4 regions of the Pseudomonas sp. NUPR-001 genome follow, and region 3 is predicted to be linked to each of the others. Evidence: riboswitches for the same ligand, from Rfam matches in the RefSeq annotation. Region 3 holds a riboswitch; each other region holds the start of a gene.
What was found. A riboswitch is a leader RNA that binds a small molecule or an ion and turns the genes downstream of it on or off. The one in region 3 is predicted to bind cobalamin.

Region 1: it holds a riboswitch for cobalamin, as region 3 does, so the genes downstream of both, ACP6KB_RS13850 (CbtB domain-containing protein) here and cobO (cob(I)yrinic acid a,c-diamide adenosyltransferase) in region 3, are expected to answer to the same signal.
Region 2: it holds a riboswitch for cobalamin, as region 3 does, so the genes downstream of both, ACP6KB_RS10590 (TonB-dependent receptor) here and cobO (cob(I)yrinic acid a,c-diamide adenosyltransferase) in region 3, are expected to answer to the same signal.
Region 4: it holds a riboswitch for cobalamin, as region 3 does, so the genes downstream of both, cobW (cobalamin biosynthesis protein CobW) here and cobO (cob(I)yrinic acid a,c-diamide adenosyltransferase) in region 3, are expected to answer to the same signal.

The regions. Positions count from the first base shown of each region.
Region 1 is NZ_CP197353.1:3,073,931-3,078,817, reverse strand. It holds gene ACP6KB_RS13880 (curli assembly protein CsgF) at 1-55, shown strand, start outside; gene ACP6KB_RS13875 (CsgG/HfaB family protein) at 83-925, shown strand; gene ACP6KB_RS13870 (DUF1272 domain-containing protein) at 1,011-1,244, opposite strand; gene cobM (precorrin-4 C(11)-methyltransferase) at 1,259-2,005, opposite strand; gene ACP6KB_RS13860 (cobalamin biosynthesis protein) at 2,034-2,435, opposite strand; gene ACP6KB_RS13855 (CbtA family protein) at 2,441-3,133, opposite strand; gene ACP6KB_RS13850 (CbtB domain-containing protein) at 3,144-3,341, opposite strand; cobalamin riboswitch at 3,460-3,677, opposite strand; gene ACP6KB_RS13845 (hypothetical protein) at 3,712-4,053, opposite strand; gene ACP6KB_RS13840 (AzlC family ABC transporter permease) at 4,040-4,759, opposite strand; gene ACP6KB_RS13835 (sugar phosphate isomerase/epimerase family protein) at 4,728-4,887, opposite strand, start outside.
Region 2 is NZ_CP197353.1:2,310,062-2,314,948, forward strand. It holds gene ACP6KB_RS10590 (TonB-dependent receptor) at 1-1,245, opposite strand, end outside; cobalamin riboswitch at 1,352-1,558, opposite strand; gene ACP6KB_RS10595 (GNAT family N-acetyltransferase) at 1,679-2,236, opposite strand; gene ACP6KB_RS10600 (carboxymuconolactone decarboxylase family protein) at 2,320-2,664, opposite strand; gene lpxO (lipid A hydroxylase LpxO) at 2,825-3,724, opposite strand; gene thpR (RNA 2',3'-cyclic phosphodiesterase) at 3,940-4,488, shown strand; gene ACP6KB_RS10615 (NAD(P)/FAD-dependent oxidoreductase) at 4,554-4,887, opposite strand, start outside.
Region 3 is NZ_CP197353.1:1,480,954-1,485,840, forward strand. It holds gene ACP6KB_RS06855 (O-methyltransferase) at 1-41, shown strand, start outside; gene ACP6KB_RS06860 (hypothetical protein) at 111-689, opposite strand; cobalamin riboswitch at 839-1,063, shown strand; gene cobO (cob(I)yrinic acid a,c-diamide adenosyltransferase) at 1,230-1,841, shown strand; gene ACP6KB_RS06870 (cobyrinate a,c-diamide synthase) at 1,838-3,133, shown strand; gene bluB (5,6-dimethylbenzimidazole synthase) at 3,130-3,777, shown strand; gene cbiB (adenosylcobinamide-phosphate synthase CbiB) at 3,777-4,685, shown strand; gene cobD (threonine-phosphate decarboxylase CobD) at 4,678-4,887, shown strand, end outside.
Region 4 is NZ_CP197353.1:3,065,257-3,070,143, reverse strand. It holds gene ACP6KB_RS13825 (hypothetical protein) at 1-650, opposite strand, end outside; gene ACP6KB_RS13820 (2OG-Fe dioxygenase family protein) at 650-1,357, opposite strand; cobalamin riboswitch at 1,696-1,892, shown strand; gene cobW (cobalamin biosynthesis protein CobW) at 1,988-3,055, shown strand; gene cobN (cobaltochelatase subunit CobN) at 3,059-4,887, shown strand, end outside.

The sequences.
Region 1 (4,887 bases), 1.6 Mb from region 3:
CGACCGCGCAACCGGTGAAATATCAGAAGTTCTGGTCAATGGCCTGAACCCTTGAAAGGCCAGGAAATGGGGAGTGACAATCATGAAACGATTTCTGACCACACTGCTGATCCTGGCCACCTTGCAAGGCTGCAGCCTGCGCGAGCCAATGCCGGCTGAGCAAGACAGCGAAAGTCCGACGCTGACCCCGCGGGCCTCGACCTACTACGACCTGCTTAACATGCCGCGCCCTAAAGGCCGGTTGATGGCGGTGGTTTACGGTTTCCGTGACCAGACCGGGCAGTACAAACCGACCCCGGCCAGCTCATTCTCGACCAGCGTCACCCAAGGCGCGGCGAGCATGCTGATGGATGCCTTGCAGGCCAGCGGCTGGTTCGTGGTGCTGGAGCGTGAAGGGCTGCAGAACCTGCTGACCGAACGCAAAATCATCCGCGCCTCGCAGAAAAAACCGGATGCGCCGCTGAACATTCAAGGCGAACTGCCACCGTTGCAGGCGGCCAACCTGATGCTCGAGGGCGGCATCATTGCCTATGACACCAACGTACGCAGTGGGGGTGAGGGCGCGCGTTACCTGGGGATCGACATCTCCCGTGAGTACCGGGTCGACCAGGTCTCGGTCAACTTGCGGGCGGTGGACGTGCGCAGTGGGCAGGTGCTGGCCAACGTCATGACCAGCAAAACCATCTACTCGGTTGGGCGCAGCGCCGGGGTGTTCAAATTCATCGAGTTCAAGAAGCTGCTGGAAGCGGAAGTGGGCTACACCACCAACGAACCGGCCCAGCTGTGCGTGCTGTCGGCCATCGAAGCGGCCGTGGGGCACCTGCTGGCACAAGGCATCGAGCGGCGCTTGTGGCAAGTGGCCGACGATGGCAGCGGTGACAAAGCGACCCTGGACAAATACCTGAGCCAATACCAAACCCCATGACCCCGTGTAGGAGCGGGCTTGCCCCGCGATGCGATGTGACTGACCTATCGCTATCGCGGGGCAAGCCCGCTCCTACACAGTGCCTTTAGCAGTGTGGTTTGACGATGCGTGTAGTCGAGGCCGGGTACTTGACCAGCTTCTCCGCCGCCCGGGCAGGCCGTTTAACCAGCTCACCGCCACAGTTGGGGCACTGGCCTTGGAGCGTGCGCGCATTGCAGTCGGTGCAGAAGGTGCATTCGAACGAGCAAATCAACGCCTCCGGACTGTCACCGGGTAAGTCACGGCCACAGCATTCGCAGCACGGGCGCAGTTCAAGCATGATCCAGTTCTCCGTCAGGGACGATACAAATGAGCATGGCTGGCACGGTACAGCGCCGATTCGGCAAAACTGTCGCTGGCCAGTACGTGGCCAACCAGAATCAGTGCTGTGCGCCGAAAGCCTTTGGCCTGTACCTGCTGGACAATACCATCCAGGGTGTCGAGCACCCAGTCCTGGTCAGGCCAGGTCGCACGATGCACCACCGCGATCGGGCAATCACCGCCATAGTGCGGGCGCAGTTCTACGACGATTTTCTCAAGGTGCTTGACCCCCAAATGAATCGCCAGGGTGCTGCGGTGGCGGGCCAGGTCGGCCAGTTGCTCGCCAGGCGGCATCGGCGATTTGTCGCCGTAGCGGGTGAGGATCACGGTCTGGGCGATGTCGGGCAGGGTCAGTTCGCAGCCGAGCAGGGCGGCGCTGGCCGCCACGGCGGTAACCCCGGGCACGATTTCGTAAGGAATGCCCAGCTCGCGCAGGTAGCGGATCTGCTCGCCAATGGCGCCGTACAGACTCGGGTCACCGCTGTGAACCCGCGCGACATCCTGCCCCTGGTCGTGCGCTTGCTTGATGGCTTCAATGATCTGCGCCAAATGCAATTCAGCGCTGTTGATCACGGTGTGCGCGCGATGCCCTTCCAGCACGGCAGCGGGGACCAGCGAGCCTGCATAGATGATCACCGGGCAGCGATGGATCAAGCGCTGAGCCTTGACGGTAATCAGCTCGGGATCGCCCGGGCCGGCACCGATGAAATAGACAGTCATGCACAATCCTTGGGAAACAAAGGGCGGATTATCCGCTAAAGCCTGGGGCCGTGGCCAATGCCAGGCTGGCGTCGCTGCTCAAAGTGCGAGGCACCCGCAACTGCGCCGGGCCGGCGAGCTGCTCGGCCAGGGCCAGGGCGGCGCTTTCGGCAACGCCGTAGCAACCGCTGTGCTGGTAGGCAACCGCTGAACGATGGCTCAGCCAGGGCTCATAGGCGGCAAGTTGCGCGGCGCTGAAGAACACCAGGGGGAGCTTGAGCTGTTGGGCCAACTGCAGCAGCCCTGGCTCGTTGTGCTTGAGGTCGATACTGGCAAGGCCCACGACGCTGGCCAGTGGCAGGTCGTGAGCCTTGAGGGTGTGATGCAACAGGTTGCTCAGGGTCTTGACCGAGCAACCGCGTCGGCAACCCAGGCCGACGAACACCTGCATGTCGTTCAGGCCTGGCGTGGGCGACGGAACAACCAGGCGCTGATCAGGCCCAGGGCCAACCAGAACGCGGCGTTGGTCAACAGCGAAGCGACCTTGAACTCGGCTTCCAGCGCTTCGGGTGCCAACATTTCATGCACCTCAGGCTGTGGCGCGCCAATCACATGCGGCACCACCAGCAGCACAACCCCCAGTGCCTTGAACAGCCAGTGCCGGGCAAACACGATCAACGCCAGCCCCACTGCAGTTGCAGCGGCGGTACCCACCCACCAGGCCTGGCGCAGGGCCAGGTCAGCGGCGGCGGTTCCCGGCAGCTCCGCTGGCAGGCCCAGGGTCGGCGCCAGGCAGAACACGGCAAAGCCGCCCAGGCCCCAGAGTGCACCGCTGATCACGCTTTTCGGTGCGCGCAGGGTGTACAGCGCGGCAAGGATCAGGGCAAAGCCCACTGCAACCACCAGATTGCCGCCGGTGGTCGACAGCACACGCTGCCAGCCGTCTTCCGGCGCCCAGGCTTCACTGTCGTGGTGGTGATCGGCAGCCACGCGCGGGGCATGCTCATGCGCCTCAACGGCGGGCGCGGCGCTTTCATAGGTTTCCGCCTTGAGAATCAGCGGCGTCACCCACAAACTTTGCAGCAGGGTCAGCAGCAGGGCGGCCAACAGTCCGGTAAACCCGGCGGTACGGGCAATACGCTTGATCATTGCTGGCTACTCAGTGGCAGGGGAAAGCGGCGCTGTGGCGGGTATCGTGGGCGGCGTTGTGTACCGCTTCGATGCGCGAGAAACCGGCGAAGTAGACCAGGCACAGGCCCAGGATCGAGGCGCAGACCGCAGCCGTCAGGCGTTGGGCCAGGGTGGTGCTGACGGAAATGTTGTCTGTGTTGCTGCCGGTGCTGCTGATGATCGACATGGCGCTTCCCTCTGAAGTGTCAGCGGGTGGATAGAGCGCATGAAACCCCTGCGGGCCGGGCACGCAGAGGTTCGAACAGCGCCCGCCCACCGCGGGTTTGTTATGTTCTGTGGTGCTTGTGTGCACACTGTTGCGGGCCGGTCTCCGGGCTCGCGAGGGGGTGGCGTTGGCCTCCCGGCAAGCATCACCTTCCCATGCAACTGCACAGTGGATCTGACGCTTCGCTCGCTTACCGTTGCGGGGGCAGCACCGGACTGACATGGCTTGAACAACAAGCACATGGGCACCGGTTTCCCGTTTCACCCTGTGAAGGGCACCCGTAACAAGGTGTGTAGGAGAGCATGGGGGCTGGTTCCGCGTCAATTGACGATTAATACAGCACTGCCAGTGCATAGGTGCCCAGCGCATAGGCCCCCAGTGCGATGAGAAAGGTATAGTAGGACGGCAGACGGGTCAGGCTCAGCAACCAGGCCAGGACCACCGGCCCGAACCACACCGCACTCAATACCTGTTGGCTGGCCAACGGATACAACGCGCCCGCCAGCAAGCTGACCAGCATCGCCACGGAGGTGTACTTGCCCAGTCGCTCGATAAACGCCTGCGCGCCACCGGAAAGCCGCTGCACGTCCACCAGCAGTGGCAGCAGGCGGCAGACTACCGAGACCAGTGCGCAGATCAGCACATAACGCCAGAAGGTATCAGTCTCGGTCATAGGCATAACTCGTCAGTACGGTGACGCTGAGCACCAGCAGCAAACTGATCTGCCCCAGCCACAGCAGGCTTGCCACCGTGGCTAGCGCGGCGAGCCATTGGGCGTGAAAAATGTGGCGCTCACGTGCCATCTGGCCGAGCGAAGCGCTGATGAAGATCGCAATCACCACACTGACATGTTCCATCAGCGCTTCGGCGGCCAGGCCGGCGAAGCAATAGCCCGCTACCGTCCCGAGCAGGGCGGCGGCGTACAGCACGAAGCACACGGTGTTGGCGTAGGGGCGACTGATCGGCTGCTGCTGTTTGCGGATGCACATCAGGGTGAAGGCGGCATTGGCCATCACCGCTAACGCCGGGACAAACGCTTTTACCGGACCTTCAAGGCTGGGCTTCAGACTCAGGGTGAACACCAGAAAGCGCAGATTGATGCTCAGCGCCGCCAGTACAACAGCGGCGCTGTTCAACAGATGTGCCGGTGTCTCCAACAAGGTCAGTTGCAGCGGCGAGGCCATGACCAGACCGCTGAACACCACCAGCGCCGACAGGTCCAGACCGCTGCGCCGTCCGAGCATGCCGATCAGGCTGAAGGTCAGCAGCAGCGAGAACACGAACGGCAGGGCATCAGCGATGGCGCAGGCGATTTCGCGGCGTGGTGCTGCCACAGCGCGGCTGACGTCAACCGGCATGACGGCTGGTACACAGTTCATGCACGCCGGCCTTATAGGCCAGCGCCTTCTCCAGATAGTATTCGGTGGAGAAGCGTGGAATGAACTCTTCTACCACCGCCACCCCGCGATAGCCGTTACGGGCAAAGCGGTTGAGCACATCGCTCAGG
Region 2 (4,887 bases), 830 kb from region 3:
GGTCGGGCTGGCGCTGTGGAAGTCGCCGGGTGCCGGGTTCCACGGGTCGATAGAATCACCGCCGATGTCGTTGTACGGCGAGTTGCTGTTGATGCCGAAACGAATACGGTTGTACTCGGCGCCCACCACGGTTTTGCTGTTCAGGCCTAACAGGTTGTGGTCGAAGGTAAAGCTCTGGCGGTCGCCGATTTGTTCCTGGTCGTGCTTGATCTCCAGGTAGCTGCCACGTTGCAGTTGCCCCAGGCTGCTGTCCCAGGTGTAGTCCTCGGCGTTGCGCCAGTGTCGGCGGCTTTTCAGGTAGTACAGCTGGTTGCTGGCGCTGATCGAGTCACTCAGGGTCCAGTCGCTGTTCAGGCGAGTCCACTCATCGTGGTAGCGCTGCACGTCGTTCTGTACGTTGTAGTTCTTCTTGCGCAGGCTGTCGCGGTAGTGGCCGTCGATCAGCGGGGTGCCGAAGTAGTTCATCGGCTCGGCGTCGCCACGCTCGTGGGCGAGGGTAAAGCTGAGGCTGTCGCTGGCGTCGAAGCGCAGGGCGGCGCTCATCGCCAGGTTCTTCGAATCGCCGCGATCCACCCAGCCGTTGCTCGCCTGTTGGTTGAGGGTAAGGCGGTAGCTCAGGCGTTCACTCAACGAACCACCACTGTCCAGGCCCAGTTGTTGGCGGTCGTAGGAACCGTAGCCGAGGCGCAGGTGGTTGTGGATCTCGCCCAGAAACGGTTTTTTCGGGATCACGTTGATCACTGCACCGGTGGCGCCTTCACCGTAGAGCACCGACGCCGGGCCGCGGATGATGTCGATTCGTTCGACCATCCAGGGATCGACCGGAAAGGTCTGGGTACCAGCACCGGTGTACATGCGCGAGCCGTCGAACAAGGTCATCACCGAACCGTGGCCTTGAAATCCACGGGCCGAGAACGCGGTGTTGCCGTTGCCTGGCGTTGCCACCGAGGTGATGCCCGGCGAGCGGCTGACGGCGTCTTGCACGGTCTGGTTGTTGCGCCCTTCGATCTGTTCGGCGCTGATACTGCTGGTGCTGGCCGGGGTGTCCATGGCGCTGAGGTTCAGGCGCGAGCCGGCCGGCAATGGCGTGGCCAGGCTGATCGCTTGGTTGTCGCTGGTGCTGGTAATGGCCGTCGATGGCAGGGCCAGGGTGCCGGTTTCTGCGGCGAAGGTCGGCAAGGAGAATGCCAGGCAGGGGGCCAGGGCATTGGCCGCCAGGGTGTGAAGCTTGGAGTTACGGGACATGTCGTTCCACAATCTTTGGAAGGAATGAATCCCGGAGGGAACAACGCATGAAGGAATTGCGCGCGCAGGCGCCCGCAAACCGGCCTGCGCCCGCCCACCGCGGGGTTGCCAAACAAAGCTTCAGGCCGGTCTCCGGGCTTGCGAGGGTCATGAAGGCCTTCACCTTCCCATGCCGGAGCACAGTGGTGTATCGAAGGCTTCGCTCGCTTACCGTTGCGGGGGCAGCGCCGGACTAGTCACTTTGAGTGATGCACCGGCTTCCCGTTTCACCCTGCGCACGGCGGCGCAGGACACCTGAAACTGGCGCGCATCTGAACATTGAAAGCCTTTGCAGTCAATGAGTTGCGCTTAAGTCTGTGGGAGCGGGCTTGCCCCGCGATAGCGATCTACCTGACACCGCAATCGCGGGGCAAGCCCGCTCCTACCGGAATAATCAGCGGCCGCGTTTGCGCGACACCACCGCCTCGATGTTCTTGCGCCCGATCAGCATCGGCTGCTGCGGTTGTTCCAGCCACTTGTACATGATCAGGCAATCCACCAGGCCCAGACGCGCATGCCGGTAGGCGCGCGGCAGGCGCCCGACCACGTCGAAACCGAGCTTTTGCCACAAGCCCACCGCCACCTCGTTACTGGCGACCACCGAGTTGAACTGCATGGCGAGAAAACCCTGCTCACGCGCCAGACGCTGCGAGTGCTCGCACATCAAGCGAGCCACACCGCGGCCGCGCGCAGCCTCGCTGACCATGTAGCCGCAATTGCTCACATGGCTGCCGGGGCCTGCGGCATTGGCCTTGAGAAAGTACGAGCCCAGGAGCTGGTCATCCTCTTCGGCCACCAGCGTATGCAGCGGTGATTCCAGCCACAGCTGACGCGCCTGTTCCTGGCTCATGGCTGGGTCGAAGGCATAGGTTTCGCGGGCCGCGACAATGGCCTGGAAGGTGGGCCAGAAACGTTCGAAGTCGGCGGCGGTCATGGGGCGGATGTGAATCATGGCGGTTCCTGGCAGGGTGAACCGCAAGTCTGAAAGCGTTAATGCCGGCATGCAACTGTTTGTGCATGCCGGCACGGCTGGCGCTACTGCTCGACCTTACCCACGGCATCCAGCGCTCGCGCCGAGTACACCAGTGCGGCGCCGGCATTCATGGCGACGGCGACACCCAGCGCTTCGGCGATTTCCTCACGGCTGGCCCCGTGTTTGACGGCTTGCGCCGAGTGCACCGCAATGCAGCCGTCGCAGCGGGTAGTGACCGCCACCGCCAGCGAGATCAGCTCACGGGTCTTGGCATCCAGGTGGTTGGTTTTGGCCCCGGCGCCGCTGGCGGTAATATAACCGTTGACGGTGTCAGGGGACAGTTGCTTGAGGTCGCCGATACCGGCCATCAACTGCTTACGGTAGGCGTCCCAGTCCATCATGCTCATCGTTTTCACCTTGTGCGGTTGGCAACATGAACAGTGAAGCTAGTTTTTTTCTCTGTGGGGCGCCGTTGGTCGTTGGGCGCAGTTAATCAGTACTTTGGTGGGGGGCGGGTACAGCAAGAGGATGTGGAACGGGGTGGGGTGCGCCGCGATAGCGTGCAGATCAGATGTAGATGAACAGCAACAGCAACGCCGCCACCACTGCCCATTTTTCCAGGTAGTAGCGTGTGCGATTACGCTTTTTCAGCGCCTTGCCACGCTGACGAATCTTGTAGATGCGGGTGAACAGACGGTTGATGCCGCCGGTTTTGTCACCGGCATCGTTCGGCGCAGCCGCGGCGGCCATGACGTTGCGGCTGAACCAGCGGTTGAAGGCGGTGGCCCAGCGGTATTTGAGCGGGCGCTCGACGTCGCAGAACAGGATGATGCGGTTGTGTTCGGTGTGGTTGGCGGCGTAGTGAATATAGGTTTCATCGAAAATCACCCCTTCACCGTCACGCCAGGCGTAATTCTCGCCATCCACGCAGATGTAGCAGGCATCGTCGTTAGGCGTGTCCAGGCCCAAGTGGTAGCGGTAGGAGCCGGCATACGGGTCGCGGTGGCGTACCAGCTTCGAGCCTGGCGGCAGGGTGGCGAACATCGCCGCTTTGACCGTACCAATGCCTTGCAGCAATTCGGTGGTGCGCGGGCAGAGCTTCATCGCCGAAGGGTGGCTTTCGCCGTACCACTTCAAATAAAAACGCTTCCAGCCGCTCTTGAAGAAGGAGTTGAAACCGACGTCGTCGTAGTTCTGCGAGCTTTTGATTTCGCCGACATGCAGCAGTTGCTGGGCTTCGGCGCGAATCTCTTGCCAGTTGTCCTGCAGTGGCTTGAGTTCAGGAAAGGACTCAACCGGCAGATAGGGCTTGGCCGGCAGTTTGGAGAACAAGTAGAGGAACGCGTTGACCGGGGCGAGGAAGCTGGAATGGTCCCCCAGTTGACGGGTGATCTTGTGCCGGACCTTGCCGCGAAAATGCACGAAGGCAATCGAACAGACAAACAGCAGAACGAGGAAGATTTTCATGGGCGGATACTTGTCGGTGTGGCGATGCGCCATGGCATGAGCTCGCCAGCATAAACAATCATGGCCGGGGTTTGTACTAAATGTTACGCGATCCGTGTCCGACATTAGTCCCACGCGCAAAGGTTTGCGCTGCGTGATTTTTACGGCAAATGTAGTCCGGGCCCATTGCCTTGCGGCAGACTGAGCATTACCACCAGCGAGAAGGAGGACAGGGCATGGTGCAAGGCATTCGCGAAACGGGCGAGCCGTTCAAGCGGCTGTTTTTCGCCCTCGATTGCACCGCGGATCAGCGCCGGGCGCTGGCCCAGTGGCGCAGCGAACTGAGGATGGAAAAAGGGCGACCTGTGCCGTCGGCGAACTTTCACCTGACCTTGATGTTTCTCGGTTCGGTGGATACCGCTCAACTGCCGGCAATCCTGGCTGCCGCAGGCGCCGTCAAGGTGCCTGGCCAGAGCATTACGGTAGCCCTCGACCGTCTTGAGGTATGGCGTTCGGCCAAGGCCTTGGTGCTGGCCCCCAGTGAGACCCCGGTAGCGCTGCGGCAGTTGGTCTACAGCCTGCAACAGGCGCTGCTGCCGCTGGGATTTTCCGAGGCGCCACGAGAGTATCGGCCACACCTGACCCTGGCCCGCGACTATCAGGGGCCGCCCCCGGAGGCGCTGGTGGCGGCGGACTTTGTTTTGCGTGCCCGTCACTTCACCTTGTACGAATCACGCAAGGGGCGTTACTGGCCGCTGGCGCAGTACTCGGTAGGAGCGGGCTAGCCCCGCGATGCGTTGTGACTGACACAGCGCTATCGTGGGGCAAGCCCGCTCCCACAACTTGGCCGTTAGACGATAGGAATCAGCGGGTCGGCTGCCGCCAGGGCGGTGGCGCGGTCGGCCGCTGGTGGGTAGATCCACACGGAGTTGATCTGGGTCTTGAGCTCTTTGGCTTCTTTACGCAGCAGTTTTACCTGACGGTCCCAGCCTTCGGTGTACACCGCACCCCAGGCGCCCAGGTCCAGGCAGGTGACGTACTTGGGCTGGCTGTAAGGCACCGGCTCGACACCGAGCAGGTCCGCCGCCACGTTGTTGCCACTGTGACGCCCGAGGACAATGGCGTGCTGGCAGGACATCACGGCGAAGTTGCCCTCGTCATCGGTGGCGGCGTAGGCCACATCA
Region 3 (4,887 bases):
TGCCGATTGGGGACGGTTTGACGTTGTGTCGTAAGCGTTGAGACTCAATCGCGGGGCAAGCCCGCTCCTACCCTGTAGGGACGGGCTTGCCCCGCGATCGTGCCCTGATTTCAAGCCTGCTTGAGCAGCAAGGCAACCCCCGGATAATACTGCCCCGCCTCGTTATGCAGCTTGCGGTAGGCATAAGGGAAATACCAGGCAATGGCGCAAGCCGTATGCTTTTGCAGATCTTCAACCAGGTCCTGCAGCTCTTCCGGGCTGGCATGCTGCCCGGCTTTCCACGGGCTGGCGAACAGCGCAGCCACTTTGAGCTGACTGGGGGCGGCCACCTGGCGGGCAGCGAACACGGTTTCCTGCAGGGCGTTGCTCAAGTCAAGGCGGCCGATACGCGGCCAGCGCTGGCTGCCTTGCAGGTAGGCGGCCTCTTCACGATTGGCGATGTACAGGTCGCAATGTCCTTCGCGGTCGCCTTCGTCGCGCTGCTTTTTACTCGGGTGGTGTTGCAAGGTCACGAGCTCAGCTTGCCAGGCGGCAGCGCAAAGCACACTGAGGTTGGTTTGAGCGCCGTGCCAGTAAGGCGCTTCGCTGTCGCCCAGGGTCTGGTTGAGTCGGTCAATGCATTCAACCCAGCGCTCCAGCGCCGGGCGCAGGAATTCCAGGCGCGGGTTGTTGATGATCAGACCTTGCATGCCGTTCTCTCCTTTATCGTTGTAATTGAGTGCAGCCAGATCATGGCTATTTGATATCACTGATATCAGGGTGACACAAGCCGACAAACACGCCATTGATCCAGGCCAGTGCAGCACCTTTCATTGACGCTCCGGGTGCAACCCTCTAACCTTCGCGACTTGTTTCAGGTGCTCTGTGGGCTGCGGTCTGGCAGGGTGAAACAGGGAAGCCGGTGGCTGCGCTAATGCGTGCGAGTCCGGCGCTGCCCCCGCAACGGTAGGTGAGTCAAGGTCGCGCATGGCCACTGGGTAATGAACCCCGGGAAGGCGCACGACCCTGGGTGTTCAAGGCCCCGCTCACAAGCCCGGAGACCGGCCTGTTACAGCCAACGGCATCACGGAGGGTGATGCGCGTATCCTTCGGCCCATGCCGCAGCCTTGCGCGTTTCTCCGTCTGCCTTATCCATTCATCTATTACTGTCTTTTTTGCCGCGAACGCTGTACGGCCCTGTGCCGACAAGCTCGCTGCGAACTGACGGATAGTGCTATGCGGAGACTGCGATGACTGAATCCAATGAGCGTGACGAACGCCACCTGGCGCGTATGCAGCGCAAGAAGGCGGTGATCGACGAGCGTATTGCCAATGCGCCGAACGAGTGCGGTTTGCTGCTGGTGCTCAGCGGCAATGGCAAAGGTAAAAGCAGCTCCGCTTTCGGCATGCTGGCCCGGGCCATGGGCCACGGTATGCAGTGTGGCGTGGTGCAGTTCATCAAGGGCCGCAACAGCACTGGCGAAGAACTGTTCTTCCGGCGCTTTCCAGAGCAGGTGCGTTACCACGTGATGGGCGAGGGATTCACCTGGGAAACCCAGGACCGCCAACGCGATATTGCCGCCGCTGAAGCTGCCTGGGCGGTGTCGCGTCAACTGCTGCAAGACCCGGCCATTACCTTTGTGGTGCTGGATGAACTGAACATCGCCCTCAAACACGGCTACCTCGACCTGGAGCAGGTGCTCAGCGACCTGCAGGCGCGCCCGCCGATGCAGCACGTGATTGTCACCGGGCGTGGCGCCAAAGACGAAATGATCGAACTGGCCGACACCGTCACCGAGATGGGCATGATCAAGCACGCCTTTCAGGCAGGCATCCGCGCCCAGAAAGGCGTTGAGCTATGAGTGACACGCGCCACTGCCCGGCGGTGCTGATCGCCGCCCCGGCCTCTGGTCAGGGCAAGACCACCGTGACCGCCGCTCTGGCGCGGTTGCACCGCAATCTCGGGCGCAAGGTGCGGGTGTTCAAGTGCGGCCCGGACTTTCTGGACCCGATGATCCTAGAACGGGCCAGCGGCGCCCCGGTGTACCAGCTGGACCTGTGGATGGTCGGTGAGCAGGAAAGCCGTCGGCTGCTCTGGGAGGCAGCAGGTGAGGCCGATCTGATTCTGATCGAAGGGGTCATGGGTTTGTTCGACGGCACGCCATCGAGCGCTGACCTGGCCCGGCATTTTGCCGTGCCTGTGCTTGCGGTGATTGACGGGACCGCCATGGCCCAGACCTTCGGTGCACTGGCCCTGGGCCTGGCGCGCTACCAGCCGGACTTGCCGTTTGCAGGCGTGCTGGCCAACCGTGTCGGTACCTTGCGTCATGCGCAGTTGCTTGAAGGCAGCCTGACCGAAGGGCTGCGTTGGTACGGTGGCCTGTCGCGGGAAACCGGGATCGAGCTGCCAAGCCGCCACCTGGGCCTGGTGCAGGCCAGTGAACTCAACGATCTGGATGTGCGCCTGGACGCCGCCGCTGCGGCGCTGGCAGCCAGTTGCGAGTCGTCGTTGCCGCCGGCTGTGGCCTTCGCTGCGCCGAGCGTGCAGGTCATCGAACCCTTGCTCGAGGGCGTAACCGTCGCTGTGGCCCGGGATGAGGCGTTTGCCTTTACCTATGGCGCCAACCTCGAGCTGCTGCGCGCCATGGGCGCCGAGCTGAAGTTCTTTTCACCGCTGCATGATCGTACGCTGCCGCAGACCGACAGCCTGTACCTGCCGGGTGGCTATCCGGAGCTGCATCACCAGGCGCTGGCTGCCAACACCTCGATGCTGGCGGCGATTCGCGATCATCACCAGGCCGGCAAGCCGGTGCTGGCAGAGTGTGGCGGCATGCTCTACCTGCTGGAGAGCCTCACCGATGTCGCGGGTACGCGTGCCGAGTTGCTCGGCCTGTTGGCAGGCGAGGCGGTCATGCAGAAGCGCCTGGCTGCCCTGGCGTTGCAAGCGGTGGAGTTGCCGGAGGGCACCTTGCGCGGGCACACCTACCACCATTCGCTGACCACCACCGAGTTGCAGCCGATTGCCCGCGGGCACAGCCCCAATGGCGGGCGCGGTGCCGAGGCGGTCTACCGTCAGGGCCGCTTGACGGCGTCCTACGTGCATTTCTACTTTGCTTCCAACCCCCATGCGGCGGCGGCGCTGTTGGCGCCATGAGCGATCAGGCTTTCAGCGATGCCGAGCGCGCCGCGGTGTACCGCGCCATCGGCGAACGCCGCGACATGCGCCATTTCATCAAGGGCGAGGTAGCCCCTGAGCTGCTGGCGCGCCTGCTGGCGGCGGCGCATCAGGCCCCCAGTGTCGGGCTGATGCAGCCCTGGCGTTTTATCCGCATCACCGACCAGGCCTTGCGCCAGCGTATACAGGCGCAGGTGGAAGCCGAGCGGGTGCGCACGGCCGAGGCGTTGGGCGAGCGTTCGGATGAGTTCATGAAACTCAAGGTCGAAGGCATCAGCGAGTGCGCTGAGTTGCTGGTGGCCGCCTTGATGGATGACCGTGAGAAGCACATTTTCGGCCGCCGCACCTTGCCGGAGATGGACCTCGCTTCGCTGTCCTGCGCAATCCAGAACCTGTGGCTGGCGGCGCGTGCCGAAGGGTTGGGCATGGGCTGGGTGTCGTTGTTCGAACCTCAGGCGTTGGCCGAGCTGTTGCACATGCCGGCGGGCGCCAAGCCGCTGGCGATTCTGTGCCTGGGCCCGGTCCGGGCGTTTTACCCGGCGCCGATGCTGGTGCTGGAGGGCTGGGCTGCCGAGCGCCCGCTGAGCGACATGCTCTTTGAAAACCAGTGGGGAGAGTCTTGATGAGTGTGGCGTTGCTGACCGTTGCCGGTGTAGCGCTGGATGCGCTGCTGGGCGAGCCCCGGCGTCGGCATCCGTTGGTGGCTTTCGGGCGTCTGGCCGGGCGCCTGGAGCAGCGTTTCAACGCCGGGGGATGTGGCTGGCGCAGCCACGGCGTCACGGCCTGGTTTCTGGCAGTGATTCCCCTGACCTTGTTGGCCACCTTACTGTCCTGGCTGCCCTACATCGGCTGGCTGGTGGAAATTCTGGCGCTGTACTGCGCGCTGGGGCTGCGCAGTTTGGGCGAACACGTGACCCCGGTTGCCGCCGCATTGCGTGCCGGTGATCTGGAGCAGGCACGCCAGCGCGTGGGCTATCTGGTCAGCCGCGAAACCCGCGAGCTGGACGAAACCGCCGTGGCACGCGCCGCCACCGAATCGGTGTTGGAGAACGGCAGCGATGCGGTGTTTGCAGCGCTGTTCTGGTTTGTCGTGGCGGGCGCGCCGGGTGTGGTGCTCTATCGCCTGAGCAACACCCTGGACGCCATGTGGGGTTACCGTAACGAGCGCTTCGAGCGTTTTGGCTGGGCGGCGGCGCGTATCGATGATGTGCTCAACTACATTCCGGCACGCCTGGTGGCGTTGACCTACGCTCTGCTCGGCAAGACCCGACTGGCCCTGAGCTGCTGGCGCCGTCAGGCACCGCTGTGGGACAGCCCCAATGCCGGGCCGGTGATGGCCGCTGGCGCGGGCGCCCTGGGTGTCGAACTGGGCGGCCCGGCGGTGTACCACGGTGAATTGCACGAACGCCCGCAACTGGGCGAAGGTCCGGCGGCGGATGCCGACGCCATCGAGCGTGGCTGGCGTCTGGTGTGTCAGGGTGTGTGGTTGTGGTTGCTGCTGATGTGCCTGGGGGCTGAACTCTATGCTTGAACACGGTGGGCGCCTGCAACGCGCCGTGCAGCACTACGGCATTGCCCGGGAGCAATGGCTGGACCTGTCCAGCGGCATTGCCCCGTGGTCGTTTGCCATTCCAGAGATTCCACTGCGTGCCTGGGCGCGCTTGCCCGAGACCGACGATGGCCTGGAGCAGGCCGCCGCCGGGTATTACGGTGTCGAGCACCTGCTGGCGGTC
Region 4 (4,887 bases), 1.6 Mb from region 3:
TCGTAAATGATCAGGGTGCGCCTGAAACCGTGGCGGTCGAGCAGCTCGCGCAACGGTCTGATGGCGATCACAGCGGTTGTCAGGCCGTGATCGAGCAACACCGCCGCAGGTTGGTGGCCCAGCCCGTGAAGCTGTTCGTCGAACCCGGCCAGATCGATCTGGCCGTGGTTATCCAGGCGCAAAAAGCGGCTGCGCCTGCCGATGTTGTGCACCATTGGCCGACTGGCGAAATGCCCGCCGCACGCTGGCGCCAGGGAGAAAACCGTGTCGCCGGGGTTGGTGAGGGTGGCCAGCACGCTCAGCGTGCAATGAACGCCGGAAAGCACTCGGTACTCCACGAACGCGGCGTTGAACATCGACTGTGTAGCCTCGGTGGCCAGGGCCTTGAGCTCATCGACCTCGGGAAAATGTTCGACATGCATGCCGTTGAACTCAGCCGCGTAATGGTGTCCCGTCGCAGTTTCCGCGTTGAATAAATAGCGGTCGTAATGACGGTTTTGTCCGAGTGTTCGTGCGGTTTCAGACAGTATGTTTTCATTGGCGGTAAGTGAAAGTGTTGTGTGGCGCCTGACAAGTGCCTGATTGAACTGTTCGATAATATAGTTGTACGTGCTGGGGCAGGTGGCGGCTAAAGAAGCTGAACCTTTCATCAGTGGTTTATCCTGTCGAAATCGATAATCAACATGTCACGCCAACCCTGTTGTGCGCCTTTAAACGTTTGCAGTGGGGAAACTTCATGCAAGAGTGCGCGATCATTCAACACGATTGTTTCCATGTAACGGGTCAGCGTTGCACTGAATACAAGTTCTGCGTGTTCGCGGTATATTCGGCTTTCACCTCCTGTGACTGACTCGCGTTTGATCAGGTGCTGAAAAACGAAGTCATGCCCGTCGCGGTGACGACCTTCGGGTGTAGCCTGGCCTTGATTGTGTGGGTCGCAAAGGGTTCTGAACTGGTGACAGGTCACCTGCCAGTCGTGCGGCCCAACGGTGAAGTCCATCAACGTCAGGTCGGCGGCCAGCAAGGCCATGAGCACCGGCGAACCAGTGAATTCCGGCTCGCTGCGCGCATAGATACGCTCGAGCCCACCCAGCAGCGGGTTGTCGGTTGCGGATTGGTAGAAGCGACAATCGTCGAGGGGCTTCCAGCGTCTTTCTCGCTGAAGATACTCGAACTTGCAGATTCTGCGCTTGCGGATACCGTGTTGCGCACCTAAATAAGCGTCCGCTTCTAACCTGTCCCAGCTGGCATTGAATGCATCACAGGTTTCGCCGCCCAGTTGCGTAACGGGTAGCGCCGGATACTGGAGGCAACTGACATACTGATACGCTTTCAGCTGCATGGAAAGTTCAAGCATTACGGCATTGTCCGAATGCCGTAGAGCTGTGTTAGCGCTCATGTGAAAATCACACTTATTGGGGTGTTTTGGTAATGCTCAGGCATACAAGAGTTCCTTTCTTGTGTGGCTGGTTGCTTGGTGGTAATCATGCTTGTCGCGTTTCTTTGAATTATCAAATCGGTATTTGTAATTCTATGTTGCTGAGTTGTTTGTCTGTAGGGTTGTGAGTTTGTGTATAAACAGGAAATAACTTACAAGTTACGCTATTGCTTTAAACATGTTTGTTTGAGGCTGCAGGCTGCGGTTTGTCGCGTTGACATTAAGGCTCCAGGCATTGACCCGCCTCGCGTGCATGCGTAGCCTTGCGCCTTCGAGGTTCTTCGGCGTTGGCCGAAGCTAAGACGGGAACGCGGTTAAAGCCGCGGCTGCCCCCGCAACTGTAAGCATTGAACGGTTCGACACAGCCACTGCATCGCTGCGGGAAGGCGTCGTTCAACTGGCCAACGGCCAGTAGCATGCAAGCCAGGAGACCTGCCTCGAACCGTTTTCGACATCAACCGGGCGGGGTGATCCGGTGGCGAACGCGCCCAGGCAATACAGCCTGTGGCTCTCGTCGCGCATGCCCGCCATCCTGCCAAGGGCATCCGCATGAAAACACTGGCCAAACTTCCCGTCACGATCGTTACCGGCTTCCTCGGCTCGGGCAAAACCACACTGCTGCGGCACATGCTCGACAACGCGCAGGGGCGCCGCATTGCGGTGATCGTCAACGAATTCGGTGAGCTGGGTATCGATGGCGAAATTCTCAAGCAGTGCAGCATCGGTTGCACTGAAGAAGAGGCCAGTGGCCGTGTCTACGAACTGGCCAATGGCTGCCTGTGCTGCACCGTGCAGGAAGAGTTCTTCCCGGTGATGCGTGAGCTGGTGGCGCGGCGCGGTGATCTGGACCACATCCTTATCGAGACCAGCGGTCTGGCGCTGCCCAAACCACTGGTACAGGCCTTCCAGTGGCCAGAAATCCGCAACGCCTGCACCGTTGACGCAGTGATCACCGTTGTCGACAGTCCGGCGGTGGCCGCCGGTACCTTCGCCGCCTACCCGGAGCAGGTCGATGCGCAGCGCAAACTCGACCCTAACCTGGACCACGAGTCGCCGCTGCATGAGCTGTTTGCCGACCAGTTGGCCAGTGCCGACCTGGTTGTACTGAACAAGGCCGACCTGATCGCTGCCGACGACCTGGCCAAGGTGCGCGCCGAAGTCGAGGAAGAACTGCCGCCAGCGGTCAAAGTCATCGAGGCCAGCAGTGGCCGCCTGCCGCTGGAGGTGTTGCTGGGCCTGGGCGCTGAGTCCGAAGCGCACATTGATGGCCGTCGTACCCACCACGACAGCCACCATGATGGTGACGATCACGACGATCATGACCACGATGCCTTCGATTCGATCTCCATCGAGCTGCCTGAAGCCGACGACAGCCTGCTGCTCGACGCCCTGACGCAACTGGTGGTGCAGCATGGCATTCTGCGGGTCAAAGGCTTTGCCGCGATTCCGGGTAAACCCATGCGTTTGTTGATTCAAGGCGTGGGCACGCGGTTCGATAAACACTTCGATCGCGCCTGGCGTAGCGAAGAGCCGCGCATCACGCGCCTGGTGCTGATTGGCCAGGAGCTCGATGCCGCTGCGCTGGAAGCGAGCCTGCGCGCTGCCCTGGGCGCCTGACCCATGCATTTGCTGCGGACCCAGCCCGGTGGTTTTGTACCGGACGACAGTATTGCCGACCTCGGCCAAACCCCCGCCGAGCTGGTCATTCTCTGCAGCGGTGATTCACACCTGGCACTGTTGGCGGCAACCGCCCAACAGTTGCCAGAAGATTTCCCCAGCCTGCGTCTGGCCAACCCGATGCAGGTTCAGAACCATGCCTCGGTCGACCTTTATGTCGACCAGGTGCTGCGCCATGCCAAGGTCATTCTGGTGTCGCTGCATGGTGGCGTCGGTTATTGGCGCTATGGCGTCGAGCAGTTGCTCGAGCTGGCGGCCCGTGGCGTACAACTGATTCTGGTACCGGGTGATGATCGCCCGGACCCGGAGCTCAGCAGCCTGAGCACGGTGCCAGCGGAGCAGACCGAGCGGCTTTGGCACTTCTTGCGCCAGGGCGGCAAGGCTAATGCCCTTCACCTGTTCAATTACCTGGCCAGCGAGTACCTGCAGCGCGATTACGCCTGGTGCGAGCCGCAGCAGTTGCCGCGCACGTCGGTGTATCACCCGCGTAAAGCCAGTGCTGAACTGGCTGACTGGTTTGCCGAGTGGCAGGTCGATCAACCGGTGGTGCCAATTCTGTTTTACCGCTCGCATTTGCAAGCGGCGAACACCGCGTTTATCGATACGTTCTGTGAACGCCTGCACGCCGCTGGGCTGAATCCTTTGCCGATTGCGCTGGCGAGCCTCAAGGAGGCGGGCTGCCTGAGTCAAGTAGAGGACTGGCTGGACGCGGTCGAGGCGGCGTTGATCATCAACACCACCGGGTTTGCCCAATCCAGCCCGGAACAACCGCACCTGCGGCCGTTTCGCCGGGATATTCCGGTGCTGCAGGCGATCTGCGCGCAAGACAACCAGCCGGGCTGGGAAGCCAGCGAGCAGGGGCTCGGGGCGCGCGACCTGGCCATGCACATCGTCTTGCCGGAGCTGGACGGGCGTATCATCACCCGGCCGATCAGTTTCAAGGACCTGGCCTGGCGCAGTGAGCGCAGCCAGTCGGATGTGGTCTGCTACCGCCCGCATGCCGAGCGCATGGACTTTGTCGCAGAACTGGCGCGGCGCTGGAGCGTACTGGCGCAGTTGCCTAATCAGGACAAGCGCGTGGCCTTGATCCTTGCCAACTACCCGACCCGTGATGGCCGGATTGGCAACGGCGTTGGCCTCGACACCCCGGCAGCGGCGCTGAACATCCTCCGTGCCCTGCGTGATCAGGGCTATCCGCTGAGCGATCTGCCAGAGAACGGCACGGCACTGATCCAGGCGCTGCTCGGCGGCGTCAGTAATGACCTCGACAGCCTCGACCAGCGCCCCTGCCTGCAAAGCATGGCCATGGCGGACTATCGGGCTGCGTTCGCTGCGCTACCGCAAGCTAATCAGGACGCCGTGCGTGAACGCTGGGGCGAGCCCGAGCAGGACCCGATGTGCCGCAACGGGCGGATGATGGTCGCCGGTCTGCGCTTTGGCCTGACCTTTGTAGGCATCCAGCCAGCACGCGGCTATCAACTCGATCAAAGCGCGGTGTACCACGACCCTGATCTGGTGCCCCCGCATGGCTACCTGGCGTTTTACTTCTGGCTGCGCCATGGCTTTGCTGCCGACGCGCTGATTCATGTCGGCAAGCACGGCAACCTGGAATGGTTGCCGGGCAAGGGCGTCGGGTTGTCTGCCAGTTGCTGGCCGGATGCGCTGATCGGGCCATTACCCAACATCTATCCGTTCATCGTCAACGACCCGGGCGAGGGTGCCCAGGCCAAACGGCGTACCCAGGCGGTGATCATCGACCACCTGATGCCGCC